3 regions of the Bacillus sp. M13(2017) genome follow, and region 1 is predicted to be linked to each of the others. Evidence: predicted binding sites of a transcription regulator. Region 1 holds the regulator's gene; each other region holds the start of a gene.
What was found. Region 1 encodes Rex, which represses fermentation and respiration genes when NADH is low (regulators of the CRP and FNR family bind a similar motif). Its sites were predicted from a motif close to TTGTGAAATATTTCACAA; they were not measured.
Positions count from the first base shown of each region.

Region 2: the regulator Rex is predicted to act here: its motif matches at 2,298-2,315, upstream of adhE (bifunctional acetaldehyde-CoA/alcohol dehydrogenase).
Region 3: the regulator Rex is predicted to act here: its motif matches at 6,267-6,284, upstream of CGQ22_RS29715 (DoxX family membrane protein).

Region 1 is NZ_KZ268530.1:3,662-14,811, forward strand. Features, by position in the region: gene CGQ22_RS30640 (ABC-F family ATP-binding cassette domain-containing protein) at 1-1,831, opposite strand, end outside; gene CGQ22_RS30645 (redox-sensing transcriptional repressor Rex) at 2,019-2,648, shown strand; gene CGQ22_RS30650 (YdiK family protein) at 2,678-2,869, opposite strand; gene CGQ22_RS30655 (CPBP family intramembrane glutamic endopeptidase) at 2,866-3,615, opposite strand; gene groES (co-chaperone GroES) at 4,007-4,291, shown strand; gene groL (chaperonin GroEL) at 4,330-5,964, shown strand; purine riboswitch at 6,105-6,206, shown strand; gene guaA (glutamine-hydrolyzing GMP synthase) at 6,371-7,909, shown strand; purine riboswitch at 8,063-8,164, shown strand; gene CGQ22_RS30675 (NCS2 family permease) at 8,294-9,619, shown strand; gene CGQ22_RS30680 (response regulator transcription factor) at 9,765-10,466, shown strand; gene CGQ22_RS30685 (HAMP domain-containing sensor histidine kinase) at 10,450-11,150, shown strand, end outside.
Region 2 is NZ_KZ268500.1:472,607-483,756, reverse strand. Features, by position in the region: gene adhE (bifunctional acetaldehyde-CoA/alcohol dehydrogenase) at 1-2,187, opposite strand, end outside; gene CGQ22_RS02750 (bifunctional cystathionine gamma-lyase/homocysteine desulfhydrase) at 2,449-3,582, opposite strand; gene CGQ22_RS02745 (O-acetylserine dependent cystathionine beta-synthase) at 3,586-4,509, opposite strand; gene mtnN (5'-methylthioadenosine/S-adenosylhomocysteine nucleosidase) at 4,592-5,287, opposite strand; gene CGQ22_RS02735 (class I SAM-dependent methyltransferase) at 5,302-5,940, opposite strand; gene CGQ22_RS02730 (YrzA family protein) at 6,077-6,292, shown strand; gene CGQ22_RS02725 (YrrS family protein) at 6,327-6,989, opposite strand; gene CGQ22_RS02720 (peptidoglycan D,D-transpeptidase FtsI family protein) at 7,106-8,860, opposite strand; gene CGQ22_RS02715 (hypothetical protein) at 8,947-9,627, opposite strand; gene greA (transcription elongation factor GreA) at 9,783-10,259, opposite strand; gene udk (uridine kinase) at 10,538-11,150, opposite strand, start outside.
Region 3 is NZ_KZ268524.1:8,536-19,685, forward strand. Features, by position in the region: gene glmS (glutamine--fructose-6-phosphate transaminase (isomerizing)) at 1-1,127, shown strand, start outside; gene CGQ22_RS29700 (DUF3994 domain-containing protein) at 1,265-2,416, opposite strand; gene CGQ22_RS29705 (S9 family peptidase) at 3,005-4,969, shown strand; gene CGQ22_RS29710 (DUF4256 domain-containing protein) at 5,077-5,643, shown strand; gene CGQ22_RS29715 (DoxX family membrane protein) at 5,716-6,222, opposite strand; gene CGQ22_RS29720 (SDR family oxidoreductase) at 6,618-7,394, shown strand; gene CGQ22_RS29725 (methionine ABC transporter permease) at 7,432-8,100, opposite strand; gene CGQ22_RS29730 (methionine ABC transporter ATP-binding protein) at 8,075-9,115, opposite strand; gene CGQ22_RS29735 (MetQ/NlpA family ABC transporter substrate-binding protein) at 9,128-9,940, opposite strand; SAM riboswitch class I at 10,026-10,140, opposite strand; gene CGQ22_RS29740 (NAD(P)-dependent alcohol dehydrogenase) at 10,220-11,128, opposite strand.

The sequences.
Region 1 (11,150 bases):
CTGCATATATTTCTGGTAAGCAAAGTTGATCTTCTAACGTAGCAATTTCTTCTTCTAATTCTAATATACTTTGTTCTAGCTCTTCAATTTTTCTAGTGCGTTGACGCTCTAGTTTTTTACGCTCTTTTTCTTCTAAATAATTTAATTTCTCTTGTGCAACCACCTTTTGAACAGGAATGTCACTTTCTTGCTGTTCAAGTTCTGCACGTTCAATCATTTCATTTTTCTTTTCAACGTAGTAATCGTAATCCCCTAAATATTCCTGTGCACCTTCTGTTGATAACTCAACCACAGTCGTTGTTACACGGTTAATAAAGTAGCGGTCATGTGAGACGAATAGAAGAGTCCCTGGGTAATCAATTAAAGCATTCTCCAAAATTTCTTTACTATTTAAATCAAGGTGGTTCGTAGGCTCATCTAGAATTAATAAATTTGATTTTTGCATCATAAGTTTTGCAAGAGCTAATCGAGCTTTTTGTCCACCACTAAGGGAAGATACTGGTTTCAGTACATCATCTCCTGTGAATAAAAAATTCCCGAGTATAGTACGGATTTCTTTTTCAGGTTGCAGTGGATATTCATCCCATAGTTCATTTAAAACCCGTTTAGAAGATGTTAAGTTTGCTTGTTCTTGATCATAATAACCAACAGATACATTTGATCCGAAAGAAACATCACCATTTAATAGTGGTAACTTATTCACAATAGACTTTAATAATGTGGATTTCCCAATTCCATTTGGACCAACTAAAGCAACACTATCTCCGCGAGTTAAGCGCATAGTTACATGTTCAATTATAGGGTTCTCATCATAGCCGATGGTTGCATCATTTACTTGTAAAACATCATTTCCACTTTGCTTTTCAATATCGAAGTGGAATGATGCTGACTTAGAATCCCCTAATGGTCTTGTTAATAATTCCATTCTGTCTAGTTGTTTACGGCGACTTTGAGCCCGTTTCGTTGTAGAAGCGCGAGCTATATTCTTTTGAACGAAGTCCTCAAGTTTTGCGATTTCATCTTGTTGTTTTTCGTAACGTTTCATTTCTTGCTCATATAATGCTGATTTTAAGTCTAAATATTTACTGTAGTTACCAACAAATCGTCTGCTTTCTTTATTCGAAATTTCATATACTTGTGTAACGAGTTTGTCTAAGAAATAACGGTCATGTGAAACGATTAATATTGCGCCAGGATAACCTTGTAAATATTGCTCAAGCCACGTTAATGTTTCGATGTCTAAATGGTTTGTAGGCTCATCCAAAATAAGTAAGTCTGGTTTTGTTAATAATAATTTCCCGAGAGCTAATCTTGTTTTTTGCCCGCCGCTTAAAGTAGAAATCGTCGTCTGGTGCGTTTCAACTGGGAAGCCAAGGCCGCTTAAAATGGAGCGAATATCCGCTTCATATTGATATCCACCTTGATCTTTATAATTGAGTTGCAATTGGTCATACTCAGCTAACAATCTTTCATATGTAGCTTCGTTTGAAAAGTTTTCTTCTTTTCCCATTTCTTGCTCAAGCCTTCGAAGTTTTGTCTCCATTTGCTGTAAGTGGGTAAAGACGGTTAGCATTTCATCCCAAATTGTTAAAGACGTTTCTAGTCCAGTATTTTGAGCTAAATATCCGATTGAGACATCTTTTGGTTTTATAATTTCGCCACCATCATGAGATAATTCACCAGCGATTATTTTTAATAATGTAGATTTTCCTGCTCCATTCCTTCCAACTAATGCGATACGATCTTTTGTTTGTACTTCCAATTTTATGTTTGCCAGAATTGTTTCTGCACCGTATAATTTCGAAAGCGCGTTTACTTGTAATAAAATCAATGTTTTCACCTCAAATAATTTCTTAACTTTGCCATGTTTATATTTCTCAATCATACTAAAAATAGTGTATAGTTTAAAATAAAGAGAGAATACTTCTTCTCTTTATTATACAAGGAATTTAATGAGTGCTAAACTTCTGTATTTGATTAAAGTATATGAATAATGATAGGAAGAGAGGAGAGGTCATATGGATCAGCAAAAGATTCCACAAGCCACTGCTAAAAGATTGCCTCTATACTATCGATTTATCCAAAACTTATCTCTTTCTGGTAAGCAGCGTGTTTCATCGGCCGAATTGAGTGAGGCAGTAAAAGTAGATTCCGCAACAATACGAAGAGATTTTTCGTATTTTGGAGCGTTAGGGAAAAAGGGATATGGATATAACGTAAATTATTTATTATCATTTTTCCGCGAAACACTTGATCAAGATGATATAACACGTGTAGCACTTATTGGAGTAGGTAATTTAGGGACCGCTTTCTTACATTATAATTTCACGAAAAACAATAATACAAAAATTGAAATGGCATTTGATGTTAGTGAAGAGAAAGTTGGAACAGAAATCGGGGGCATTCCTGTATATCATTTAGATGAATTAGAAGAGAGATTATCAAATGATATACAAGTGGCAATATTAACAGTACCAGCCACAGTAGCACAAGCTGTAGCAGATAGATTAGCTGAAACGAGCGTGCACGGTATTTTGAATTTCACACCAGCGCGATTAAACGTATCAGAGAATATTAGAATTCATCATATTGACTTAGCTGTAGAGTTACAAACATTAGTTTACTTTTTGAAAAACTATCCACAATAAAACGCAGAGGAAGCGACCTCTGCGTTTTATTATTGTTTCTTCTTTGTGAATTTAACTAATATAAGGCGAAGTGCCAAATTAAAATCAATTGTTGCCATAACTGCAAATAGTATTGTCCACATATTCCAGATTGTATCTGTCACGTTCGTAATGGCCAAGCGTGTAAAGATACATCCAAGAAGGAAGTATAGTGCAGCCATGAACAATGGTGAGTTTCTCATACAAAAAATCCTCCGATAAAGCCTTGCATTTTTTCAGCTTCTTTAATCATTTCTTGAATTTGCTCATTGCTCATAAAAATTTGCCCAATAGCAACTAATGTATTCATCGCAACATGAGCTGCAATCGGAACGATAATACGTTTCGTCTTCACATATAAGAAGGCGAATACGAGCCCCATAGCAGTGTATACCAATAAGTGAGTAAAATCAAAATGAATTGCTGCGAATACAAGCGAACTAATGATAGCTGCAATAAAGAAGTTAAACTTCTTATAAAGTGCACCAAATAAAATTTTTCTAAATACGATTTCTTCTAAGATAGGTCCGATTATAGATACGACAATAAGGAACCAAGGTGTCGTTCTTGCAATTTCCATCAGTTTCATTGTATTTTCTGAACCTTGCTTAATTCCTAGTAGCTGCATCTCGATCATACCGGCAACTATTTGTGAAAAGAAAGCTAAGAAGAACCCGATGAAAATCCATCCAATAGTAGCTGGGACAGAAGAGCGCATTGCATCTAAATGCCTGTCACGAATATCTGTTCTAAGTAACCAAAGTATGATACATAATGCAACAAAGAAGCTAATAATTGCCCAGTGTCCCATTATGATTTGTCCTTTTTCCTCAATGGTAAATCCTCTATTATCATAGAGTCCTGTTTTTAGGAGAAGTGGTAATCCAACAACGCCAGATAACTGCATTAAAATGTATGTAACGATAATCCACCAGTATTGTTTCTTCAAATGGTTTAACCATCCTTTCTAACTCTAGTGTATGAGATAAGGTAGGATAACATGTAAATATGTTATCTACGATATAAACTTTCATTCGAATTATGATTTTTTTGTAAATCTTTATTTGAAATTAAAGTAGGAGACAGGAAAAAGTTGTACGTTTAGCGAAAACAACTTAGGGTGTCTTTCATATTGTAACATACGAGTAGGGGAAACAACGATTCATATAGTAAAGGCGGTATTCTATATAGAAAGTTTATATAGTAATTTGCGAAAAAATTATGATTTTTTTACTTGCAAAAGAAATTGAGATTATTTATTATTATAAGTGTGTTAGCACTCGGATGACTTGAGTGCTAATAAAAGAAATTTACATAACAAAATGAGGAGGTTATTGTTCATGCTAAAGCCATTAGGTGATCGCGTTGTAATTGAGCTTGTTCAAGCAGAAGAAAAAACAGCAAGTGGTATTGTATTACCAGATACTGCAAAAGAAAAACCACAAGAGGGTAAAGTTGTTGCAGTAGGTACTGGTCGAGTGCTTGAGAATGGTGAGCGTGTTGCTTTAGAGGTAGCAGCAGGTGATCTTATCATCTTCTCAAAATATGCAGGTACTGAAGTGAAATATGAAGGTACAGACTACTTGATTTTACGTGAAAGTGACATTTTAGCAGTTATCGGTTAATTATATAAATCTTAAAAAATCCAAGGGGGTCAATTATTATGGCAAAAGATATTAAATTTAGTGAAGAAGCACGTCGTTCGATGCTTCGCGGTGTCGACACTCTTGCAAACGCAGTAAAAGTAACACTTGGACCAAAAGGTCGTAACGTTGTACTTGAGAAAAAATTTGGTTCACCACTTATTACAAATGATGGTGTAACAATCGCAAAAGAAATCGAATTAGAAGATGCATTCGAAAACATGGGTGCGAAGTTAGTAGCAGAAGTTGCTAGCAAAACAAACGATGTAGCTGGTGACGGAACAACAACTGCAACTGTATTAGCGCAAGCTATGATTCGTGAAGGTCTTAAAAACGTAACAGCTGGTGCGAACCCAATGGGTCTTCGTAAAGGTATCGAAAAAGCTGTTACTGCTGCAATTGAAGAATTAAAAACGATTTCTAAACCAATCGAAGGCAAATCTTCTATCGCACAAGTAGCTGCTATTTCTGCAGCTGACGAAGAAGTAGGTCAATTAATCGCTGAAGCAATGGAGCGCGTTGGTAACGACGGCGTTATTACTTTAGAAGAGTCTAAAGGATTCACAACAGAATTAGACGTAGTAGAAGGTATGCAATTTGATCGTGGATATGCATCTCCTTACATGATTACTGATTCTGACAAAATGGAAGCAGTTCTTGATAACCCATACATCTTAATCACTGACAAAAAGATTTCTAACATTCAAGAAATCTTACCAGTATTAGAGCAAGTGGTACAACAAGGTAAACCACTTCTTATCATTGCTGAAGATGTAGAAGGCGAAGCTTTAGCTACATTAGTAGTGAACAAACTTCGTGGTACATTCAACGTAGTAGCTGTTAAAGCTCCTGGATTTGGTGACCGTCGTAAAGCAATGCTAGAAGATATCGCAATCTTAACAGGTGGCGAAGTAATCACTGAAGAATTAGGCCGTGACTTAAAATCTGCTACAGTTGAATCTTTAGGACGCGCTGGTAAAGTTGTTGTAACGAAAGAAAATACAACTGTAGTTGAAGGTGTAGGAAGCACAGAACAAATCGAAGCTCGCATCGGTCAAATCCGTGCGCAATTAGAAGAAACAACTTCTGAATTCGATCGTGAAAAATTACAAGAGCGTCTTGCAAAACTTGCAGGTGGCGTAGCGGTAATTAAAGTAGGTGCAGCAACTGAAACTGAGTTGAAAGAACGCAAACTTCGCATTGAAGATGCACTTAACTCAACTCGTGCAGCAGTAGAAGAAGGTATCGTTGCAGGTGGTGGTACTTCACTTATGAACGTATACACAAAAGTAGCTTCTATCGTAGCTGAAGGCGACGAAGCAACAGGTATCAACATTGTACTTCGCGCACTAGAAGAGCCAGTTCGCCAAATCGCAATCAACGCTGGTCTAGAAGGATCTGTAGTTGTAGAGCGTCTAAAAGGCGAAAAAGTAGGCGTTGGTTTCAACGCAGCTACTGGCGAATGGGTTAACATGCTTGAGTCTGGTATCGTAGATCCAGCTAAAGTAACTCGCTCTGCACTTCAAAACGCAGCATCTGTTGCAGCTATGTTCTTAACAACTGAAGCTGTAGTAGCTGACAAGCCAGAACCAAATGCACCAGCAATGCCTGACATGGGCGGCATGGGCATGGGCGGTATGGGCGGAATGATGTAATTCCGTTTGCCCTAAAAAACATCCATTTCTATATAGAAATGGATGTTTTTTTATGTTTTTTAAAAAAGGAAATGAATTTCTGTAGAATTTTGTCGCTTTCTCTCTTGACCATATTGATACTTCATTGTTAGAATCTAGGAAGATAATATAAAACGATCCTTCATATATCCTCAATGATATGGTTTGAGAGTCTCTACCGGGTTACCGTAAACAACCTGACTATGAAGGCAGTGTGTCTTATATTTATAAAGAGCGGAGACTATCTTTCTTTATAAAGCCAGACCCCTGCCTTTTCTTTGTTATGAGACTAGAGGCGGAGGACTGGCTTTTTTTATTATATTGGTAATGCTTTTCGCCAAATTGGTGAAAATATTTATATACGAGAACTAACGTTGGGGTGATTATTTTGAAGAAACAACACGATACAATTATCGTTTTAGATTTTGGAAGTCAATACAATCAGTTAATAGCACGTCGAATTCGTGAGTTCGGTGTATACAGTGAACTTCATCCACATACAATTACTGCAGAAGAAATTAAAGCAATGAATCCAAAAGGGATTATTTTCTCTGGTGGACCAAATAGTGTATACGGTGAAGGTGCATTACATTGTGATGAAAAAATCTTTGAACTAGGTTTACCAATCTTCGGTATTTGTTACGGTATGCAGCTTATGACGCAACACTTCGGTGGTAAAGTAGAGCGTGCAAATCACCGCGAGTACGGAAAAGCTGTTCTTAAAGTAGAGAACGAATCAAAATTATATGCGAACCTTCCAGAAGAGCAAGTTGTATGGATGAGCCATGGTGACTTAGTAACTGGTTTACCTGAAGGATTCGTAGTAGACGCAACAAGTGAATCTTGCCCAATTGCTGGTATGAGCAATGAAGACAAAAACTTATACGGTGTACAATTCCACCCAGAAGTACGTCACTCTGAGCACGGTAACGATTTAATTAAAAACTTCGTATTCGGTGCTTGTGGTTGTTCTGAAGGATGGAACATGGAGAACTTTATCGAAGTAGAATTAGAGAAAATCCGTGAAACGGTTGGAGACAAAAAAGTACTATGCGCACTTAGCGGCGGTGTAGACTCTTCTGTTGTAGCAGTGTTAATTCATAAAGCAATTGGTGACCAATTAACATGTATTTTCGTTGATCACGGTTTACTTCGTAAAGGCGAAGCGGAAGGCGTTATGAAAACATTTAGCGAAGGCTTCCATATGAACGTTATTAAAGTGGATGCAAAAGACCGCTTTATGGACAAGTTAAAAGGTGTAGAAGATCCAGAACAAAAACGTAAAATCATCGGTAACGAATTCATTTACGTATTTGATGATGAAGCGTCTAAATTACAAGGTATGGACTTCTTAGCGCAAGGTACACTTTACACAGATATCGTTGAGAGTGGTACAGCAACTGCACAAACAATTAAATCTCACCATAACGTTGGTGGACTTCCAGAAGACATGCAGTTCAAATTAATCGAGCCTTTAAACACGTTATTTAAAGACGAAGTACGTGTATTAGGGTCTGAACTAGGAATTCCTGATGAAATCGTATGGCGTCAACCATTCCCAGGACCGGGTCTTGGTATTCGTGTATTAGGTGAAATCACAGAAGAGAAATTAGAAATCGTTCGTGAATCTGATGCGATTTTACGTGAAGAAATTATTAAAGCGGGCTTAGACCGTGAAATCTGGCAATACTTCACTGCGCTTCCTGGTATGCGTAGCGTAGGTGTTATGGGTGACGAGCGTACTTACGATTACACAGTAGGTATCCGTGCGGTAACATCTATCGACGGTATGACAGCTGACTGGGCACGTATCCCTTGGGACGTATTAGAGAAAATCTCTGTACGTATCGTAAACGAAGTAAAACACGTTAACCGTATCGTGTATGATGTAACGAGTAAGCCACCAGCAACGATTGAGTGGGAATAGTATTTATAAAAAGGTCCATCTATTGCTTATGCATAGATGGATCTTTTTTATTTTGGTATTAATACGAACGAAACTATGAAATTTTATAAAAATGTTCGTTTTTAAATTGACAAAACTACTTCGTCGAGTTAATATGATTATGTAATTCAAACGAAAAGTGAATATTATAGCCGTCGTATAATATCGGGGATATGGCCCGAAAGTTTCTACCTAGCTACCGTAAATGGCTTGACTACGAGGCGTTTGTATAAAGATGAGGGGAAACTTGTCTTTGTTTATAGAACGCTTCCATGTATAAATGCAATGGAAGCCTTTTTTATTTCTCGGGATAAAAGAGGGCTAGGAGAAATGCGGCGAGTAATCATATAACGGGGGAAACGTAAGATGAAACGCTATTTTCAGTTTGATGAGCTCGGTACGAATTATAAGACTGAGTTCATAGCAGGGTTAACGACATTTCTATCTATGGCTTACGTACTATTTGTCAATCCTGCTACGCTGTCGCTTGGAAATGTTAAAGGGTTACCAGCAGGTACAGGGATGGATCCAGGTGCAGTATTCGTTGCTACGGCATTAGCGGCAGCGATCGGTTCGTTAATTATGGGTATTTTCGCGAAGTATCCAATTGCTTTAGCGCCGGGTATGGGAATTAACGCGTTCTTTGCTTATACAGCAGTGTTAACGATGGGTATTCCGTGGCAAACGGCCATTGCTGGAACATTAATGTCAGGTATTATCTTTATTATTCTTACTGCTTCAGGTATTCGTGAAAAAATCATTAATGCAATTCCATCGGAGTTAAAGTTTGCAGTAGCAGCAGGTATTGGATTATTCATTGCTTTCCTTGGATTCCAAAATGCCGGAATTATCGTGAAAAACGATGCGGTTCTTGTTGGGTTGGGGGACTTAACAAAGGGCACAACGTTACTAGCAATCTTCGGGGTTGTTACTACGATCATCTTCATGATTAAGAAAGTTAATGGTGCAGTATTTTACGGTATGATTCTTACAGCGATCTTAGGAGTTGCAACAGGATTAATTGATACTCCGAAAGCTGTGGTGGGAGCAATACCGAGTCTAGAACCAACGTTCGGCGTGGCGTTAACGCACTTCGGCGATATTTTCACAGTTCAAATGGGGATTGTTATTATAACGTTCTTCTTTATAGATTTCTTTGATACAGCAGGTACGCTTGTAGCGGTTGCGAATCAAGCAGGATTAATGAAGAACAATAAATTACCACGTGCAGGAAAAGCGTTATTTGCAGATGCGATTGCAACTGTAATTGGTGCGATCTTGGGTACATCAACAACAACGTCTTACATTGAATCTTCTGCAGGGGTAGCAGCGGGAGGGCGTTCTGGATTTACAGCAGTTGTAACAGCAGGATTCTTCTTACTGGCACTATTCTTCTCGCCATTACTAAGTGTTGTAACGCCAGCTGTAACGGCACCGGCTTTAATTATTGTAGGAATCTTGATGGTTTCTTCCTTAGGGGAAATTGATTGGAAGAAATTCGAGATTGCAGTACCAGCATTCTTTACAATTATCTCTATGCCACTTACGTATAGTATCGCAACTGGGATTGCGATTGGATTTATCTTCTATCCAATTACAATGGTTGTGAGTGGTCGTCGTAAAGAGGTTCATCCGATTATGTATGTTATGGGAGTTTTATTCGTACTATATTTCATCTACGTTCGTAAATAAAAGGGGTTTTTTGAAAGGTCTAGACTTAAGGGGAGTCTAGACCTTTTTTGCGTCTTCAGAAAATCTTAAGGATTTCCGAGCGTTTTTCTTCAGAAGTTTTCCTATAATAGAAGTTAGGGATTAAAAAAGTGATGGGGGAGATATTGTGGCACACGAAACAATACTTGTCGTAGATGATGAAAAAGAAATTCGGAATTTAATTACAATCTATTTAAAGAATGAAGGATATAAAGTATTACAAGCAGGAGACGGAGAAGAAGGATTACGTTTACTAGAAGAAAATGAAGTACATCTAGTCGTATTAGATATTATGATGCCGAAAGTGGATGGTATTCATATGTGTATGAAGGTAAGGGAAGCGAAAGAAATGCCTATTATTATGCTTTCTGCGAAAACGCAAGATATGGATAAGATTTTAGGGTTAACAACGGGTGCAGATGATTATGTAACGAAACCATTTAATCCGTTAGAGTTAATCGCAAGAATTAAATCTCAGTTACGCCGTTATATGAAAATGAATGGTTTCGCTATACAAAATGAGGACGAGCTAGAAATTGGAGAGATGAAAATAAACATCTCGACCCATAAAGTTATTGTGGACGGAGAAGAAGTGAAACTGACCCCAAGGGAATTTTCAATTCTAGAATTACTAGCTCGTAATCCGGGTATGGTCTTTAGCGCGGAACAAATTTATGAAAAGGTTTGGAACGAAAGATCTTTCCAGTCTGATAATACGGTAATGGTGCATATTCGAAAAGTACGTGAAAAGATTGAGGAGAATCCAAGGAAACCTAGATATATAAAAACAGTATGGGGAGTGGGGTATAAGATTGAAAAAGATATTTAATCCGTTTACTTATGTTAGGAAAATTCGAGAATTAATTAGGAAGATAATAAAGAGTGTGAAACGGAGTATACGAATTCAACTTATTACTGCATTTACTGCTTGTGCGTTATTAGGACTCTTTGTATCAACGAAGATAGTAGCACCTGTTTTTGAAGATGCTAGTCGACATGCTGAGATTAATTATAGAGATGGTATGGAACAAATTAATCGTAAAGCGCAAAGTACCGCGGAAATGATGGTTGATGCAAATAAATTAGATGCTGTACAAAGTATGATAGAGCTAGAAAATGAAAATTTAGAGCAGAGGCAGGATGCTTTTAAAATATTAGTTACGGATGAAAGTGGTAAGGTTTTGTATAAAACGAAGCAGGCGCAAGAAGAACAAATTAATTTGCATAATACAATTCGTAATGCAACTTCGTTTGCTATCAATTATTCAAATAATAATGATATTGAAAGATCTAGAAAAGAGTTTATTACTTTCTCACCTATTACAATTGAAGGTAAAAATTTGTATATGTTTGTGAGTGGAATTCCTCAAGGAGAAGTAGTGTATTATAAAGTAGAAGGGCCATTCCCATTTTTAATTGGTGTACTCGTATTCATTTTCTCTTTCTTCTATATAACAAAGAGAAAGATGAAGCAAATTGAAGCGATGGCACAAGGTGTAAAGGAAATAGAAAA
Region 2 (11,150 bases), on a different contig from region 1:
GCTGTGATTAATACCGAGGAAAGCATTTGCAAATGCCATCCCTGCAATTGCAGAAGCGTTATGCATTTTTTCTCTTGCTTCTTCATCATTTCCATCTTTATATGCTCTCGGTAAATATTTGAATACGAGATCAATAGCTTTTAATGCTAATCCATCTGTATAGTCATTTGCCATAACAGACACATACGCCTCAATTGCATGTGTTAAAACATCCATACCAGTATCTGCTGTTACATGTGGTGGTACTGTCATTACAAATTGTGGATCAACAATTGCTATATCTGGTGTTAATTCATAATCTGCGAGCGGATACTTTATATTATTTTTCTTATCTGTAATAACCGCAAATGGTGTCACTTCTGATCCCGTTCCTGATGTCGTTGGAATCGCAACAAACTGCGCCTTATTTCCTAATTCCGGATATTTACATGTACGTTTTCTTATATCTAAAAATTTCTGTTTAATACCATAGAATGTCGTTTCTGGATGCTCATAGAATAACCACATTCCTTTTGCTGCATCCATAGCTGAACCACCACCAAGTGCGATAATTACATCTGGCTTAAAGCTTTTCATCATTTCCGCACCTTTGAAAACAGTTTCATCTGATGGATCTGTTTCGACCTCAAAGAAAACTTCAACTTTCACATCATTTGCATTCTTGTTTAAATAGTGCGCGACTGTATCGACATAGCCATGTTCAACCATTCCGGGGTCCGTTACAATAAATGCACGTGAAATGTTAGGCATATTTGCTAAATAAGCTGTAGCATGTTTTTCAAAATAAATTTTTGGTGGCAGTTTGAACCACTGCATATTCTTTTTTCTATTTGCCAGCCTTTTTATATTTAATAAATGAGTCGCTGTTACATTTTGGGAAACTGAATTCTTTCCGTATGAACCACAACCAAGTGTAAGTGATGGCATAAATCCATTATATATATCCCCTATTCCACCTTGTGATGAAGGTGCATTTACAATGAGACGGCAAGCTTTCATACGTAACCCAAATTGCTTTTGCACATCTTTATTTGTAGAATGGATAACTGCTGAATGTCCTAAACCACCGAGGTTCAACATTTCTTCGCAATATGTAAATCCTTCTTCTAATGAATTTGCCTTCACACAAGCTAATACTGGGCTCAGTTTCTCACGGGATAACGGATATGCTGCTCCGATACCTTGAATTTCAGCTACAAGCATTTTTGTATGTCCAGGAACAGTGATCCCAACTAAATCGGCAATATACTGTGCTGATTTCCCTACAATATCACTATTTACTGCACATGTATTTTCATTTATAACGAGCTTTTCTAATTTTTTTCTTTCTTCTTCTGTTACAAAGTAACAACTGTTTTCAATCATTTCTGTTTTAACATCATCATAAATTTCTTTATCGACAATGATTGCTTGTTCCGATGCACAAATCATACCGTTATCAAATGTTTTTGATAAAATTAAATCATTAACAGCTCGTTTTACATGTGCTGATTTTTCTATATAACACGGTACATTACCAGGACCAACGCCTAACGCTGGTTTTCCAGTAGAGTAAGCTGATTTCACCATACCAGCGCCTCCAGTTGCTAGAACGAGTGCTACACCATCATGGTTCATCAATTGTTTCGTCGCTTCAACAGACGGTCTTTCAATCCATTGAATACAGTGTTTTGGGGCACCAGCTTTCATCGCTGCATCATATACGGTTTTCGCTGCTGCCACAGAACATTTTTGTGCGGAAGGATGAAATGCGAAAATAATTGGATTTCTTGTTTTTATCGCAATTAACGCTTTAAACATTGTTGTCGACGTTGGATTCGTTACTGGTGTTACTCCAGCTACTACACCGACAGGTTCCGCGATTTCTATTATTTCTTCATGAGGATCTTCGTGAATAATCCCTACCGTTTTATCTTGCTTTATACTATGCCAAATATATTCAGTGGCAAAAATATTTTTAATGCATTTGTCTTCATATACACCACGGCCAGTTTCTTCAACTGCCAATTTTGCTAGCGGCATATGTTGATCAACACCTGCTAATGCCATTTCATGAACAATGTTGTCAATTTCTTCTTGTGTAAAACTTTCTAATGCTTGTAAAGCTTGTTGACCATTATTTACTAGCGTATCAATCATCTTTTTTACTTCCTGCATTTCATTTACAACTTTCTCTTTGACTACCATGTGAATTTCCTCCTATTCTACTATTACGGTCCTTATATGTCCCTGTAGGTCAAAATAAGTCCCAATTAACACAAAAAAATAGAGATGCTTTCCTACATGAATTTCATTGTTTGTGAAATATTTCACAAGTTTATTTGTGAGTAACATTTCCTGAATTCAATATACACGAAATCATTTCGTTTGTGTATGTCTATTTTGTGAAATGTTTCACAAAATAACATAATACAAAATACACTGCTAATATTAGCAGTGCATTTTGTATTATGCTAGCGCTTGTGCTAAATCTTCAATTAAATCTTCACCATCTTCAATACCGACAGAAATACGAATTAATGTATCTGTAATTCCTAATTCTTTGCGGCGATCCGCTGGGATTGATGCATGTGTCATTTGAGATGGAATAGAAATTAAACTTTCTACCGCTCCTAAGCTTTCAGCAAGTGTAAAGTATTGTAGTTTCTCAAGTACTTTATTTAATGTTTCTTCACTATCTACATCAAATGAGATAATAGCACCAAATCCGTTTGCTTGTTCTGTTGCTAATTCGTGATTTTGATGTGATTCAAGACCTGGGTAATATACTTTATTTACTTTTGGATGATTATTTAAGAACTCAGCAATAGCACGTGAATTCGTTTCATGTTCTTCCATACGAATTCCTAATGTTTTTAAACCGCGAAGTAGTAAGAAGCTATCTTGTGGCCCAAGAATACCTCCTGTTGAGTTTTGTACAAAATGAAGATCTTCTGCTAGTTGTGGGCTATTTACAACTACTAAACCTGCAACTACGTCACTATGACCTCCTAAATATTTCGTTGCACTATGAAGCACAATATCTGCTCCTAAAGAAATCGGCGACTGCCAATATGGCGTCATGAATGTGTTATCAATAATTGTTAATAGGTCTTTCTCTTTAGCAAGAGTAGATATTTTCTTAATATCAGTAATTTTTAGTAGTGGGTTCGTTGGTGTTTCCACATAAATTGCTTTCGTATTTGGACGAATTGCTTCTTCAACTTCCTCTAAGTTTGTTGTATCTACAAATGTATGCTCAATACCGAAACGGTTTAATACTTTCGTAATAACGCGGTATGTTCCACCATAAACATCATCTGTTAAAATAACGTGGTCACCTTTTGAGAACAACATAATTGTCGCTGTAATAGCAGCCATTCCTGAACCAAATGCAAATCCAGCATGCCCGTTTTCTAATACAGCAATCATTTCTTCTAAAGCTGCACGTGTTGGGTTACCTGTACGTGAATATTCATATCCTTGATGCTTACCAACTGCTTCTTGTTTGTACGTACTTGTTTGATAAATCGGTACGTTTACAGATCCAGTTGAAGGTTCTCCTATGCGAATACCATGAATTAACTTTGTCTTTGCTCTCATTTTTTATTCCCATCCTTTGTATATGTCTTTACTTAAATAGCGCTCACTGCTATCAGGAAAAATGGTTACAATATTTGTACCTGGTGGTGCCTTCTCTGCCTCCAGTAAGCTCGCATGAAATGCTGCTCCTGAAGAGCTCCCAACGAGAAGTCCTTCTTTTTGCGCTAATTCTTTCACTCGTAAAAATGCATCTCGATCAGAAATCGTATGAATTTCATCAAAATAAGATGTCTTCAAAAATGGCGGGATAAATTCCAGTCCAATTCCTTCGGTCTCATGTGAACCAGCCTTACCACCATTTAAAATAGATCCTTCTGGCTCTACGATAACTGTTTTAATATCTATATTTTTTTCTTTCAAATAAGATGCAGTCCCCATAAACGTACCGCCAGTTCCTGCTCCAGCAACAAATATGTTAATCTCTCCATTCAATGCGTCCCACAATTCAGGTCCTAATGTTTTAAAATATGCACGAGGATTTGCCTCATTTGCAAATTGACTTGGAGAGTATGAATTCGGTATTTCATTTACTAACTCTTTTGCTTTTGCAATTGCACCGGTCATTCCTTGCTCAGTCGGTGTGTGCACGACCGTTGCACCTAGCGCTTTCATTAATTCTTGTTTTTCAATACTAAATTTCTCTGGTACACAAACGATAACACGTAAATCATATTCTAATGCTGCAAGTGCCAGTCCAATACCAGTATTCCCAGCAGTGGGTTCAATAATTGTTCCACCTTGGGTAACAAGCCCTTTTTCTAGCGCATCTTCGATTAATTCTCTTCCTAAACGATCCTTAACGCTTCCGCCTGGGTTATAAAATTCAAGCTTTGCAAATAAACGGACCCCTTTCGGAAGTGGAAAACGAGTAATTTCTACAATTGGTGTATGACCAATTAACTCATGAACTCCACGATATACATTCATCGTGTTCTCCCCCTTGTTTGCCAATAAAGAAAAGGCAACTGTATGTATTTTCTTTATATGAGACAGTTGCCTTTTTGTTACATTACTTTAACTCTTCTAACACTTTTACGATAAAGTTTGTAGAATGAAGAGCTGCTTGATCTAAAAACTGATCAAATGAAACATTTGATTCTTTACCAGCAATATCAGAAAGTGCGCGAATGATAACAAACGGAATTTCATATTGGTGGCATACTTGTGCAACAGCTGCTGCTTCCATTTCTACCGCATAAAGATTTTCAAATTTATCACGGATGGCTGCAACGCGGTTCGGATCACTCATAAATGAATCACCTGTTGCAATCATACCTTTTACAACTTGAATATTTTCTTCAGCCTGCATACATTTCTCAGCTAATGCAACTAACGCCTCATCAGCTTTAAATCCAGGCGGCATTCCTGGTACTTGACCATATTCATAGTTAAATGCTGTTACATCTACGTCATGGTGACGAACTTCAGTGGAAATAACTACATCACCAACGTTTAGAGAGTGATGGAATCCACCTGCTGAACCAGTATTAATTACTTTTTCAGGCTTATATTTTTCTAATAAAATTGTCGTTGACATCGCTGCATTTACTTTACCAATACCAGACTTTAACAAGATTACTTCATGCCCTGCTAATAGCCCTTTCGTAAATTCACAACCTGCAACCGTTTCTGTCTCTGCTTGTTCTAATTTGTCACGTAAAATACGTACTTCTTCTTCCATTGCTCCAATTACAGCAATTCTCAATCTAATCCCTCTTTCTATTGCTTAGTTGCCTCCATTACCCAAACGAAATGATTTAATCTCGTGAACGTTACATGGAAGCCATTGTTTTCAAAAATAGTCTGCATAACTGGAATACGTGTATAGTACTCCGTTTGCAAATCGTTTGCTAACTGGTGGAAACCTCTTTGTTTTGCTGTTTCAACAGTTTTATCATATGCATCTTGATCTGCAAATATCGTATCAGCAAACACTATTTTACCACCTTTGTTTAGCAATTGACTATACTTCGCAATCGCTACATTTTTTTCATCATCTGTTAAATGATGAAATGCATAGGTGCTTACAATGGTATCAATTGAATTTGGAACTTCAAATGAAAGAAAATCACCGTCTGTAATTGAAAATTCTTTTGGCAATTTCTCTTTTGCAATCATGCGCATTTCACGCGACGGTTCTATACCGTAAACTGTGCGGCCAGCAAGTAATAATTTATTTGTTAAATTACCTGTACCGACACCAAATTCTAATACATTACCAAATGACTTGTTAACTACATCCTCTAGAATGTCCTCATAATGGGCGAAAACTTCTTTATATTGTATATCTTCGCCTTGTACAAATGAGTCGTACGTATGAGCCCACTCATCAAATAAACCATTAAATTCTGTACCCATAAAAATTCCCCTTTTTCTTATCGGTTTTATCAGTATGATATTCCCTCTTTCTAAAAATGTCAATTGAAATGTACATGGTATTTCCTTCTTTTCTTTGTTACACTATAGTTGATTACATAGGAGAGGGGCCGTCTTCATGTCATTTACCTTTGAAATGTTAGAAGATAAAGTAGAGTTTTTTGAAGCGGGAGACTTAGCTTCTTTAGAACGAAAAATTAGTGAACAAATTGATAATAATAAAGCACTTATGCTTGAAGTTCATCACATCTCACATCAAATGGTTATGGATCCTGAAAGCAAAAGACCGTATTATAGCGCGGTTGTTCATTTTAAATTAAAGAAATTGCGTTAACAAAAAAGAGAAGCTCCTAAGGAGCCTCTCTTTTTTAGTTTAGAGTTTGAACAAGTACTGGTTTCCAGCCCTCATTGTCTACCCAATCAATATTTACATAATATCTTTTCCCACTTTGCTTATCTTGAACATCACCATAAGCTTTGCTCTTTCCAGTTTTGTCTCTTCCAACAAAATGGAATACTAATTGCTCTTTCGGTACTTCAATACCCGCAGCAATTGCACTTTGCATCTCATTCCAATCTGATGACCCCTGTTTAAACGTCATCGCCGGTGATGAACCTTGTTCTGTTCCTACAGCTTTCCAAGAAGGTTTTGTGTAAGCCTCTTTTGCCTTGGATACAGTTTTTTCAGCTGATACTTTCTCGTTAGCTTTCGCTTCTTCTTCAGCTTTTTTCTGTTCTTCTTCAGCCTTTAACTTCTCTTCTTCAGCTTTTTGCTTAGCTTCTGCTTGCTCTTGTTCTTTTTCTTTTTTCTTAGCAGATTCTTTATCTTCTGATTTTCCAGCTTTCTCATTCTTTGTTGTTTGTTGAGAGACTTTCTTATCAGTAGAAGATGCTTGCTCTTTCGTACTAGGAACGAACAATTGATATGCTACAATAGCTACTAATAGTAATACAATAGCGATTGCAATATTTAAAACACCGTTTTGACGACGTTTTTGTTGTTTCTGTTGGAATCTTGATCCTCCTGCCATTCTCCAAACCTCCATGCAGTTTTTCCTAATTGCTATTGTAACATTAAATCTAGAAAGGTTGAACATTTACAATGATATTTTCATGAAATGAAGACATTTCACTATAAATTGCAAGATTACTTTTCATTCTCCAATTGATAGATTGCTCCTACCATATCTTTAAAAATAGGTGTAACTTTATTCACTTTGCTATCAGTCTCTAGATCAACAACAACTAAAGCATATCTTGGATTCTCATACGGAAAATAACCTGCAAACCAGCGATTCACCCTCGTCCCTTTCCCTGTTTGCGCTGTCCCGGATTTTCCAGCGACACTTAGTGGCAACGAACGGAATGCCGTTCCTGTTCCTTTCTCCCTTGTTACAACGCCTCTTAATAACTCTTGTAATGTTTTCACTGTTTCATACGAAAGCTGTTTTCCATTTAACGTATGACTCTCAAATGTAAAAAAATCCGCTCCATTTTTATATACTATTTTTTCGACAGCTTTCACTTCCATCTTTTCCCCATTCCTCGCAATCGTCGCCATCATATTTGCAATTGCTAGAGGTGATATACGTACATCTTTCTGTCCAATTGCTGTTTGTTCTACCGCTTTTTTACTATTTTTATTTTCTTCATTCCCCCAAATAGTAGTATCCTTTTCTTCTGGCATTTGCTCAAAATGAGGTGTATGAAATACAGAACCTTTCCATCCAACCTTTTCATTTGCTCCTAAAGCTGCTACGTATGTTTCTAGCACCGTCTTATCCTTTTGTAATAGCTCGTTACCTAACTCGGAGAATGTCCTGTTACAGCTCCTAGCAAAGCTCTCTTTAAAGTTAAGTGTACCCATCCTAACTTGCGGGTCGTTTTCACCATATAAATCTTTATTACAGTTAAATGTCCGATTAAACAAATTTACTTTTTGATCAATGACTGCAGCTGCAACTACTGTTTTAAAAACAGAGCCTGGAAAATGTGGCGTTAACATTTGATTTTCAAGTGTAGTTTTATATAACTTCTCATCCCTTACTTGTAAAGACGGCTTACTAGCCATCGCTAATATTTCATTTGTCTTTACATCAATTAATACTAATCCCCCCTTCTTTATTTCGTTTGCTTCAATCACTTCTTCTGCTTTTTGCTGCAACTCTTTATGTAAAGTAGTTTGAATCCTAACTGGATAAAATGGATTTCCTGGTGAAGTGTATTTCGCTTGCTTTCCGAAAATTGGTTCTCCTTGCCGATCTACTTGATATAATACTTTTGCCTCTCCATCAGTCAATAGAAATTCATCAAATGATTGCTGTAATCCTGAAATACCTATCGGCGTTTGTTTGGAAATTCTTTTCAATTCTCCATATCGCTTTTGAAACTCCCTTTCGTTCTCCCCTACATCACCAATTAAATGATTTATCTCTCCAGTCTGTTTTAATCGCACTTCAGCTGCTACAATACCTAATACATGTAATTCATTTACCTTCTCCATCTGCTCTCGTGTCACTCGAAATGGAGCAGTTTCTCCTTGTAGTGTAAATGCATTTTTGTTATTTTTCATTTGTCTTCTAATCTCTTGTCTCGACACACCAATGATATGCGCGATTTTCTCTAACATGTCATTTTTTATTTGTAAAAATGGAAAAATAATTAAAACAGGATATTTTCCCTCACCTATTTTTTTACCATTACGATCTATAAACTGCCCACGTCCATCGTCTACTGTAATGGATTGTGTGCGTTGCGTAACACTTTTTTCAATTAAATTTATTTTGCGATCAGTAAATGATTCTGTATCTATAATTTGAATTTGGATTAAACGACAAAGCAATACAAACATAACGCTCATAAAACAAATTAAAACAATTGTAATTCTCCGTTTTATTTTCATAAAAAACACCTCGTCTATTGTAGTTTAGACGAGGTACTATTTTATTTATACAATCCCCAAACAAAAACAGATATTATATAAGGTTATTATTGTTTCTTTGGCTTCTCTAAAAATTTCATAAGAAGCGATCTAAATTCAGTTTCATTCACTCCAGTGTTTTTAGCAACTTCAATTACAGTGGTTGTTACATTAGCCGCTATTTTTAAATAATCCTTACTAAGATTATCCATTTCATTTCTTTTTTCTTTTGCATTCTCAACTGTTACAGAATCAATACAAGTAATCATCTTATCTACAATATGTAAATAATTATTTTGTGCATCTATTATTTTTTGAATATCATCTTTATTACTTACTTTCGATTGTTTTAAATATGTATACGCTTGATTCACTTCATCTTTTAAAATTTTATCATTATTCTTCGCCTGTTCTTGTAACATATTCTTCATATCATCTATTGTTTTTTGATCCATCGAATCTCGCAATAAATAATCTGGATTCCCAATTGCGTAATCATACTTAATCGTTACATCTTGAAATATTTTCATGACAATAGCTAATTGATACGCTACATCAAAATCATTAAATTCCTTTTTATCTTGTGGATTTTCTAAGGTTTTTGAACTCTCAGTTGCTTTAATATCCTTTTTTTCTTCTTGCTTTACTTTTTCTCCCTTTGATGATGTAGTTTCTTCATTCGTTCCGCATGCAGCAAGTCCTAATATGGATATACTACACACCAATCCTGTAAAGATTTTATGTTTCATAATTAGCCCCTTTTCCCTTTTAAAACCTATATTCTCCAATTATGATATCAAATCTTAAATTGTTTTTTTGACATTTTTTGTCGAATCACTCTAAGGTTTACACAATTTTTTTCATTCTACAGAAAAAAAGATTCTCCCGATAGGAGAATCTTTTTTTATTTTACAGAGACAATCTCTACTTGCATTTCTCCGCCTGGTGTTTGGATTGTTACTTTCTCACCAATTTGCTTACCTAATAAGCTTTTTGCGATTGGAGAATCGTTAGAAATTCTTCCTTCGAATGGATCAGCTTCCGCGCTACCTACGATTGTATACGCTTCTTCATCTCCGTTTGGTAATTCTTTAAATGTTACTGTTTTACCTAATGTAACAACAGTAGATACTTCGCCATTATCTTTAATGATAACTGCGTTACGAATCATATTTTCTAATTGTGTAATGCGCCCTTCTACGAACGCTTGCTCATCTTTTGCTGCATCGTACTCAGAGTTCTCAGAAAGGTCTCCGAAGCTACGTGCGATTTTAATACGTTCTACTACTTCTTTACGTCTTACTGTTTTTAATTGCTCAAGTTCGTTCTCTAGTTTTTGCTTACCCTCTTGCGTCATAGGGTATGTTTTTTCTGTTGACATATTTTCCACTCCTTTTATATACCAATCCCCCGAAAAAAAGAGGAGTTCCATATGAAAACTCCTCCGCTTCCATTGTTAGCGGAGGTTTCTAGTACCCTTGCACTAGCGGAGTTGTCACATACAACCCCGTATTTCCAATTCTTCTTTATATAAAGAAGATATGTATGGAAAGTTGATATAAATATGCCCTCACCTATATATAGATGAGGTTGCATGTTTCATTGTATTCGATAAGAAGGGAAAAAATCCCTTCCTACCGTATATCTTTTACTATGCTATTACAAATTTACTTTTTGTTCAAGAATTGTTGCAATTTTTGTCACCATAATATCAATTGCAACGTGGTTTTGTCCACCTTCAGGGATAATAATATCCGCAAATTTCTTAGAAGGCTCAATAAATTGATTGTGCATTGGACGTACAACATTTACGTACTGATCAATAACTGAATCCATCGTACGACCGCGCTCTTTAATATCACGTTGCATGCGGCGCAGAATACGAAGGTCAGCATCCGTATCAACGAATAATTTAATGTCCATTAACTCGCAAAGACGTGGGTCTTCTAAAATAAGAATTCCTTCTAAAATAATTACATCTTTCGGCTCAACCGGAATAATTTCTTCTGAACGCGTATGCAATGTATAGTCATATACAGGCTTATCAATTTGCTCATATGCAAGCAACTGCTGCAAATGTTCAATTAACAGATCATTATCAAACGCAAGCGGATGATCATAATTTGTTTTTAAACGCTCTTCCATTGGTAAATGGCTTTGATCTTTGTAATAATAATCTTGCTCTAAGATTAAAATAGAATGACCTTTAAAATGGTCAAAAATCGCTTTCGTTACACTCGTTTTACCTGATCCCGAACCACCAGCAATTCCA
Region 3 (11,150 bases), on a different contig from region 1:
GTGAAATGATTGAACGTGCACCGTTTACAGCGGAATTAGACGCAAGTGATATTGAAAAGGGAACATATCCTCATTTCATGCTTAAAGAAATCGATGAGCAACCACTTGTAATCCGTAATATAATTCAAAAGTATCAAGATGAAAATGGCGAAATTGAATTAAATCAAGACATCCGCAATGCGATTTTAGATAGCGATCGTATTTACATCATTGCATGTGGAACGAGTTATCATGCAGGTCTTGTTGGAAAACAATTTATCGAGAAGTTTGCAAAAATGCCAGTTGAAGTACACGTGGCAAGTGAATTCTCTTATAACATGCCATTATTAACAGAAAGACCATTCTTCATTTACATTTCACAAAGTGGTGAAACAGCTGATAGCCGTGCAGTACTTGTGCAAACAAATGAAATGGGCCATAAAGCCTTAACAATTACAAACGTGCCTGGTTCTACACTTTCTCGTGAAGCTGATTATACACTTCCGTTATACGCTGGACCAGAAATTGCAGTTGCATCAACGAAAGCTTACACAGCACAGCTTGCAGTACTTTCAATTTTAGCAGCTGATATTGCTAAAGCAAAAGGTGAAGTTCTTGATTTCGATTTAACACACGAACTAGGACTTGTAGCAAATGCAATGATAGAACTTTGTGATCAAAAAGAAGAAATGGACGCATTAGCAAAACAATTTTTAGCAACAACGCGTAACTGTTTCTTCATCGGACGTAGCGTAGACTTCTACGTAGGATTAGAAGGCGCGTTAAAACTAAAAGAAATCTCTTACATCCAAGCAGAAGGATTCGCTGGAGGAGAGTTAAAACACGGTACAATCGCTTTAATTGAAAATGGTACACCAGTTATTGCACTTGCTACACAAGAGCACGTAAACCTTGGAATTCGTGGTAACGTGAAAGAAGTAGTAGCACGCGGAGCTAACCCATGTATCATCTCAATGAAAGGCTTAGAAATGGAAGGTGACAGCTTCGTATTACCAGCTGTACACGAAGCACTAGCACCGCTAGTAGCAGTTATTCCATTACAACTTATCTCATACTACGCAGCACTTCACCGCGAGTGTGACGTTGATAAGCCACGTAACTTAGCTAAGTCTGTTACTGTTGAGTAGGACGTTGGTAGGTTAATAAATATAGTATGCGTTTGAAATAAATTTTGATAGTTTATAAAAAAGTCTGATCGTTTATAATAAATTAAAACTAAGAAAAAAACTCTGTAAAAATCATTTTACAGAGTTTTTTTAGTTATTTATTGTTTTACATAACAAATTGTTACTTGTTCGTCTATGTGGAAAATCTGTAATGCTTTACCATCTAAATTTTTAACTTCATATGATGAATAAATAGGTCTTTCCAATTTCACTTCTTGACCATTTTGAGTTCCTTTTTCCACCATTAGCGTTAACTGATGGGAAGAAACGTCTGCTTGGTATGTTCCTGTTAAGTAATTATCTTTATTTGGATAAGAACCATTTGCATATGTTTCAAATGTCTTATCTGCTTTTAGGACTAACGTAGTTTTGACTCCGTCTCCGTAATCAATACCCCAATTACCTACAAGCTCTGTACCGTCTTTATAGTTGTTCTGTACATTCTTAAACTTAGCGGAATCCTCGTCTGGTGTATCAATTTTTCCTTTGAATATACCAGTTTTATCTTGGGTACTGTATGTTTTAACTGTATTACCACTAGATAAACTCGGTGAGTTAGAAGAACTAGTACCACTTGTTGTAGAAGTAGTTGTTGAACCACCCTTAGCTTCCGCTTTTAACTTATCAAATACAGGTTTCCAAATGCGTTTTGCTTCATCTAATTTATTGTTTGCTTTATCTATGATTGCATCATCCGTATCTTTAAGTGTTTTAGAGTAATCAAATAACTTCGATACTTCTTTGAAAGACTCTTTTAACTTTTGAACAGCTTTTACAATTTCCTTATGGTCTTCCTTGTATTTTCCTGGTGCATCTATACGCTCTATTTTATTAAATACTTTATCTAAGTCTTTAATACTATCTCGTACCTCTTCATTTGACTTACTTCCCTTTTTATTATCCCTTACAGAAGCATCATAGTAATCTAGACGTCTTAATAAGTCTTCTTCAATGTCTACCATAAGTTGTGGGTAATCCTCAGGTAAAACCATAATCATCTTAACATCTTTACTTTCTTCTTTCGAGTTAGTTGATTTTTCCTTTGTTTCAGATGATTTACTTTCTGACTTAGTTGAACTTGTTCCTTCTGTCGTAGTTTCTTTACTTTCTTGTTTACCAGATTCAGCATTTGTTTTTTCTTTTTCTCCAAATAAACTAGTTACACTACAAGCTGACATAGAAACTACTAATCCGGATACTAGTAAAATTTTACCTGTACTCTTTTTGAAATTCTTCATATGATTTTTCAATTCTCCCTCTAAAAACATAAAATAGATGTGCTTTAGCCCCTTTAAAACTAAAAAACATACCCCTTCTATATTTATTTTATAATACCTTTCTATGTGTAATATTTTACAATTAATTACAGATGCAGTCAAAGTTTATCTTAGTTTAACGATGTTCATAAAAAAGATGCGAAGCTTTATTCCTTCAAGTAAAGATTCTAAGTGAGTTTTGATTAAAATTTTTTTATAAAAATCTCATACTTAGTTAAAAAGAGTAATTCTATTTTGATCAATCGTTTTTTCAAAATGGATTTTTTTGTTGTTAAATAAAGATTTGTGACTTCATTTTTATCAAATTTTATTCCAAACCAACATATAGTTATAGCTTTAAAATAAACTTACAAATTTGTATCTAAAAGGGGTGTTTTTGTGTCGAAAAAGAACATCTAGAATTGGTAAGCGGATAGAACCCTATAGATTAAAGTTTTACTTTATCGAATTCACTTTTATTTATCTGAATTTTCGATTATCATTTTAAGTATTCGTGAACAATTTCCTTTATTACGACAAAAAGAGACGAGAGATTTATGGACATTTCAAGGGGGTATATTGATTAAAGTGAATGAAAAAACATATTTAAGTATAGAAGAGATTATTTCATTACCAACCTTATCAAGTACAAACATAAGTGATGATGGTAAAAACGTAGCATTTGTTAAGAAGACGGCTGATTGGAAAGAAAATACATATAGGAATCATGTATGGATATATGAAAAAGATAAGAAGCAGAGTTACCCATTATCAAATGGGGATATAGATAGTACACACCCATTATGGTCTCCAGATGCTAGGTGTATCGCATATCTTAGTCTAGTTGGTGATGGGAAAAATCAGATATTTGTTAAGTCACTAGATGGTTATAGAGAGGTTCAAATTACTGATGAGAAAGAAGGAGTCAGTACATTCAAATGGGGTCCTACTGGCAAGGGTCTTTATTATGTTACGCAGTCAAAAGAATGTGAGGAGATAAAGAAACGTAAGGACCTATATGGAGATTTTCAACATATAGGTAAGGAACACCAGAATAATTGTTTATATTACATTGAAATAGAAAAGGTGATACAAAGTGATACAGATGAACACGAGAACAGAGTTGTTTATCAATTAACGGATGGTAAGGATTTTCATATCCATGAATTTGATATTTCAAATGATGGTAAAAAGGTTGTATTTATGGCGACACCAAGCTCAAATATGGAAGATTATATAAATGGAGATCTATACATACTCCATATTAAAGCTGGAGAGCTACAAAAGCTGAATGTGAATAAGTTGTTGGGAGGGAGTGTTTGCTTTTCTCCTGACGGCAGTAAAATATGTTACACAGCAAGCATAAGAGAGAAGGATTACTATAGAAACCATATACAAGATAGTACGTTAGAGATATATGATATAAATACCGGAGAGCTAATTCAACTTTTAACAGATTTTGATAGTACGGTTATGCCATTACAGTGGACAGCTAAAGGGGTTTTAATTAGGTGGCAGAATAAAACGAATTATCTTATTGGATTGCTAGCCGAAGATGGCACTGTGGAAATATTAAGCGAAAAAGTAGATGGCTTTATAATGGATGCTTCTATAACAAAGGATGGCAAACATATATCCTACAATAAGGCAATAACAAATGAAACCTTTGAAATCTATTTAGACGATAAAAAAATAACGAATGAAAATAGCTTTTTCAAAGGGAAACTTAGAAGTAACAGGGAAATCATCTCATGGAAAAGTAGCGATGATCTTGAAATAGAAGGTGTTTTATCAACGCCAGTAGAGTTTGACACTAATAAAAAATATCCTTTATTAGTAGTAATTCACGGCGGTCCGGCTTGGGCATCTTTTCCGATATTTTCAGACTGCTTCAATGAGAAATATCCGATTGAACAGTTTATTGAAAAAGGCTTTATCGTTTTAGAACCAAATTACAGAGGAAGTTCAGGTTATGGTAATGAATTTTTAAAAGCTAACTATAGAAAACAGGGGATTGCTGACTACGATGATGTTATATCTGGAGTGGATGAACTAGTAGAAAAAGGGATGGTAGACAAGGATAGGGTAGGAGTTATGGGATGGAGCAACGGTGGATATGTATCAGCTTTCTGTTCTACATTTAGTAGTCGATTTAAAGCTATTTCAGTTGGCGGTGGAATCACTAACTGGAGTACCCATTATGTAAATACAGATATACCTTACTTTATTAGAATGTATTTAGGAAATACTCCATGGAATGATCCAGAGATATATACGAAGACATCACCTATGACGTATATTAAATCAGCTTGTACGCCTACCTTAATTCAACATGGGGAAAAGGATGCAAGAATTCCAATTACAAATGCATATGATCTATATCAAGGATTAATGGATATGGAAGTTGATACAGAATTAATTATATTTAAAGGAATGGCATATAGTTCTGACCAACCAGGAGTTCATGTAGCTATTATGAAGCAGAACTTGATGTGGTTTTCACACTATATTCTTGGAGAGAGTATGGAGGGTTTTAGGACTTTGTAATGGGTGTTTGTACAAGACATAAGGTTGAAACGGTCTTCATATTGAGATGATTTATTATAAAATATATACTTAAACTACTATCAGTACATACATTAGGGAGGACTAATATGACAGGGAATAAAAATGACTTACTAGTAGAAAAACGTGAAGAGTTATTGAAAGTATTGCAAGTTCGTTTTGAGAAAAACATGAACCGCCATGAAGGTCTTGAATGGGCTAAAGTTGAAGCGAAGATAGAAGGTAATGCTGAAAAATTATGGTCACTTAACGAAATGGAAGTAACTGGCGGTGAGCCGGATGTTGTCGGTTATGATGAAGAAAAGGACGAATATACTTTCTATGATTGTTCAAAGGAGAGTCCTAAAGGTCGCAGAAGTCTTTGTTATGATCTTGAAGCGTTAGAATCAAGAAAAAAACATAAACCAGAAAATAACGTTATTGATGTTGCCAATGCTATGGGCATTGAACTATTAACGGAAGAACAATATCGGGAATTGCAACAACTTGGCGATTTTGACATGAAATCATCAAGTTGGGTACAAACACCTTCAGATATTAGAGAACTCGGTGGTGCTCTATTTTGCGATTATCGTTTTGGACATGTTTTCGTGTACCACAATGGAGCAGACTCTTACTATGCTGCCAGAGGTTTTCGTGGCTCGTTAAAAGTTTAAATTAGGATAAATAAGAAAAAGAGCCTATATTCAGGCTCTTTTTCTTATTTATATTTTAAAAGTAAACTGTTACTACGCAGTTTTACTTAATTTATATGTTCCGTGGTTGTTTTTACGGAAAAGTTTAGGGAAAACAGAGCCATCTAATCCAATACGTCCAGCGTTCTGCCCTGCAACTAAAATGAACATAGTCAAAATAAGCAGGTTTGGGTTTACACTAACAGTTCCACTTAATAAAAATGAAAGATTCATTATGATTCCGAAAAATGCAGCTGTTTTTGTTAGTCCGCCTAAAATTAAACCTAGACCTACTAAAATTTCTCCCCATTGAACTAAAAAGCTAAATAGGTCTGCGTTTGGAAGGACAAAATGTTGAAGAAAATCTGCCCACCAACTTTGTACTGCAGGGTGGTCACCAGATGCTTGAGCAATAGCACCCTTTAGAAAGCCACTTGCGTCAAAAGATTGTCCGAAGACTTTGCCTATCCCAGCAGCGAGCCATGTATATCCTATGTAAAGCCGTAAAAGTAATAATATGAAAGTAGCACGTTTATCAGTTCTTAAAAAATTGATAACCATTGAAATCCCTCCAATATTGTATTTACAAGTTTATTATATATCCATTGTGAAAAAAATCACAATGGATATAATGTGAACAAGGATAGGCTGTGAGTAATTGTTTTATTTTTTGTAACATTTTATCTGTTTTGGTAAACTAAGAATAGAGATATATGGAGAGGAGACAACGACTCAATATGTGGATGAACTTGTAATGATTAGAAACTACTAGATAGATGAATTTTTCTCTCATAAGCGAGGGTTTATTTAGTTATCTGTAAATCATTCAAGGAATGCATATTTGGCTTGTATATCCTTTTTGTAAGGATAGATACCTATTTTATGTATCTGTCTTTTTTGTGGGAAGGTTTATATCTCTTATATAAAATATGCGTCCTTTAAATTTGGAGGAGTATATGATAAACCAATTAAAAAATAAGGTAGCAGTTATTACAGGGGTAAGTCGTCTAGATGGTATAGGCGCAGCGATTTGTAAAGAATTAGCTGAATCAGGATACGATATATTTTTTACGTATTGGACAGCTTACGATAAAGAGATGCCTTGGGGCATTGATGAAAATGAACAAATACAATTAGAAGAAGAGCTATTACAAAAAGGTGTTAGAGTATCGAGTATGGAGTTAGATTTAACTCAGAATGATGCACCGAGAGAGCTTATAAATAGAGTTACTGAACAAATTGGATACCCTCATATATTAATTAATAATGCAGCGTATTCTACGAATAATGATTTCTTTAATTTGACTGCTGAAGAATTGGATAGGCATTATATGGTGAATATTCGTGCGACTACATTGCTCAGTAGTCAATTTTCCCGGGGATTTGATAAGAAATCTGGTGGTAGAATTGTGAATATGACTTCGGGGCAATTTCAAGGTCCTATGGCAGGAGAACTAGCTTATGCGACAACGAAGGGAGCTATTGATGCTCTTACTAGTACGTTGTCAGCAGAGGTAGCTCATTTAGGAATAACAGTGAATGCAATTAATCCAGGACCAACCGATACAGGATGGATGACTGAAGAGATAAAACAAGGGTTAAAGCCGATGTTTCCTTTTGGCAGAATTGGTGAGCCAAGGGATGCAGCTAGACTCATTAAATTTTTAGTAAGTGAAGAAGCTGAGTGGATTACTGGGCAAGTTATTCATTCAGAAGGTGGATTTAAAAGATAAAAAGAAGGTATCTCACCTTGGTGAGATACCTTCTTTTTTAATCTTTCTTCAGTCTTCGTGCAACACCATTCCCTAAAGATTGTAATCCTTGAACGAGGATAATTAAAATAAAGACCGTTGCATACATTACTTCAGGCTCGTAGCGTAAATGTCCGAAGCGGTATGCTAAATCCCCTAATCCGCCAGCACCTACAAGGCCAGCCATTGCTGTTGCGCCAATTAAGCCAATTGTTGCAATTGTTAATCCAAGTACAAGGGAGGGACGAGCTTCTTTCACCATGACGTGCCAAATGATTTTTATAGTAGAGACTCCCATCGCTTGGTAGGCTTCAATGACACCGCGATCGACTTCTAGTAAAGCTGTCTCCATTAAACGTGCGATATAAGGGGCTGTGAAGACGACAAGCGGTACGATAACACCTTGCACGCCAATGGATGTTCCCATTAGAAACTTTGTAAAAGGCAAGATAAAGAATAATAGAATGATAAATGGAAGAGAGCGAATAACATTAATAACCGTATTAAGAATAGGATAGATGATTTTATTTTCACGCTGCCCACCAGGTCTCGTTAAAACAAGTGTGACGCCAAGTGGCAGTGCAATAAGGATCGAGATGAGTAATGAAATAGATGTCATTTGAAAGGTTTGGATTGTGGCTTCCCATATGACTTTACCCCATTCATCCAAAAAGGACTTGTTTCCCATAATCTGTTCTACCTCCTTCTACGATGATTCCTTGCTCTTGTAAAAATGATAAAGCACGGTGGATTTCATTTTGTTCCCCTTGCATATGAACGACTAGTTTCCCATATGCTTCATGTTTTAACTGCGTAATATTACCGGATAAAATATTCGGATACACTTGGAAACGTTTTGTGGCAACGGCTAAGGCAGGTTCCCCTGAAGTAGTGCCAATAAATGAAAGTGTTACAATTTCTCCAGTACGTTGTAGTTCTTTCTGTACCTCTTCTGGAATTTTCGCTGCAAATGCGCTATTTACAAATTTCTTCGTTGTTACATGTTGTGGGTTTGTGAAAATATCTTTTACAGTTCCACTTTCGACTACAGATCCATGTTCCATAACAGCAACGCGGTCACATATACGCTGGATGACATTCATTTCATGTGTAATGAGTAAAATCGTAATTCCGATTTCTTCGTTAATCTTTAATAGCAAATCAAGGATAGAATCGGTTGTTTCTGGATCTAATGCGCTCGTTGCTTCATCACTTAATAACACTTCAGGTTCATGTGATAGCGCACGAGCAATTGCAACACGCTGTTTTTGACCACCAGAAAGTTCGCTTGGATACGCATCTTTTCGATTAAAAAGATCGACAATGCGTAAATACTTTTCTACTCTTTTTTCAATTTCTGCTTTTGGAATGCCAGCAAGCCGTAACGGTAATGCGATATTTTCATAAACGGTAACAGTTTTAAGTAAATTGAATCCTTGAAAGATCATTCCGATTTTTTGTCTCGCTTTTGCTAGTTCTTTTGTCGATAACGTTGTTAAGTCTTGTTCGTTTACAATGATATTTCCTGTCGTTGGTTTTTCTAATAAATTTACACATCGAATCAATGTACTTTTACCAGCGCCACTATACCCAATGATTCCAAATACCTCGCCTTTTTCTACTTTAAGGGAAGTAGACTTAAGAGCCTCAACATTCCCTTTTTTTGTTGTAAATACTTTGGATATGTTTTGTAATTCAATCATTATCGTCAGCTCCTACCAAGATGGTAAAACTGAACCATCAAATTTTTTCTCGATAAACTCTTTTACTTCTTTAGATTGATAAGCTTTCTTTAATTTATTTACAACGGCATCATCTTTATTTTCAGTACGAACAACAACCCAGTTCACATATGGTGAATCTTTTCCTTCGCGGAAAATAGAATCTTTCGCTGGACTTAATTTTGCACCTAATGCAAAGTTTGTGTTAATTGCAGCTGCTTTCACTTCACTTAGTTGCGTTGGTAATTGAGATGCCTCTAATTCGACAATCTTTAATTTTTTTGGATTTTCAATTACATCTTTTGCAGTCGCTTTTTCTGTAGCCTTTGGATCAACTTTTAAAACCCCTGCTTTTTCAAATAATTTTAAAGCTCGAAGTTCATTTGTTGGGTCATTTGGTACAGCAATTGCGTCGCCCTCTTTTAAATCTTTTACATCTTTTACATCTTTAGAATATACGCCCATAGGGAATGTTACTGTTGAAAATACTTCAGTTAATTTCATATTGCGTTCAGCTTTAAATACATCTAAATAAGATTTCGTTTGGTAGCTATTTACATCAAGGCTTTTTTCATCTAATGATACGTTTGGCGCTACATAATCATTAAATACTTTTATATCAATTTCGAGACCATCTTTTGCTGCAACTTCTTTTACCTTTTCAAAAATTTGTTCATGTGGTCCACCTGTTACACCGACAGTAATCTTTTTCTCGTCTAATGCTTTTACCTCTTTATTTGAACTCACGCTACATGCGCCTAATAACAATACTGCTCCGCTTACAATGCTTAATAATACCTTTTTCATCTATAAATCCTCCTTCATATACGTTCCAAAATAAAAAGCACCTCCCAAAAATAAGAGAGGTGCCGAATAGACGAAATAGATTCCTCTCTTATCTTCCAAAACGAAAAATCGTTTTGCAGGAATTAGCACCTTAGCTTATACGTCATAAGCTCGGTTGCCGGGCATCATCGGGCCAGTCCCTCCGCCACTCTTGATAAGAGTATGTGTATGTAGTTTTGAATATGGTACTAATAGTAAATCGTACAAAAAGAATTGTCAATAATATTTTCAGAATATATTTTATTTTAAGGTAATCGAAACGTTTCCCTTTTTATGTCCTTTTTCTACATATATATGTGCTTCAGCAATTTCTTCTAATCGGTAAGTTCTATCAATAACAGGTTTTAGCTTTTCTGTTTCAGCTAGTTGTTTTAGCAGGTTCATATCTTCTTTACTGACCTTTGCCATCATTCCGTTCACAGATACATATTTTCCATTAGGCATTAATGCATCTGTACAAAGAGACTTTTTATATTTTCCAACTGCATCAAATATAATATCGTAGTGCTCGCCCTGCTTAGTAAAATCTTCTTTCATATAATCAATTACGTTGTCTGCCCCTAATGTTGTTACTAAATCGAAATTCGAACTACTACAAATGGCTGTGACAGTCGCCCCGAAGTATTTAGCAAGTTGTATGGCAGCTGTCCCTACTGACCCAGAGGCGCCGTATATAAGTACTCGTTGCCCTTTTTTTATCTGTCCTTTTCTAAGGAAGTGTAATGCTGAAGTTCCGCCAAAAGGAATAACGGCAGCTTCTTCATATGTCACATTGGTAGGTTTTAATGCTATTAATCCACTTTCATGCACGCATGTGTATTCCGCATAACCACCAAGGTTTAGTTCTGTTAATGCAAAAACTTGATCTCCCTTTTTAAATTGTGTTACATCTGTTCCAATGTCTTCGATTTCACCGGATAACTCTACGCCAAGTATAGGTTTTCTCGGTTTTCTGAAACCTAATATGATCCACATAGGAATCCAAAATAAGGGGGGGCTATTAAAGCCACGTATTCTACAATCTCCAGTCGATACACTTGTTGCGTGAATTTTAACTAATACTTCATTTTTTTTAGGTTTAGGCTTTTCTACATTTTGAAGCTGGAGAACATTAGGTGGTCCATACTTTGTGCAAATAATAGCTTTCATAATGACCTCCTGAAATGAGTTG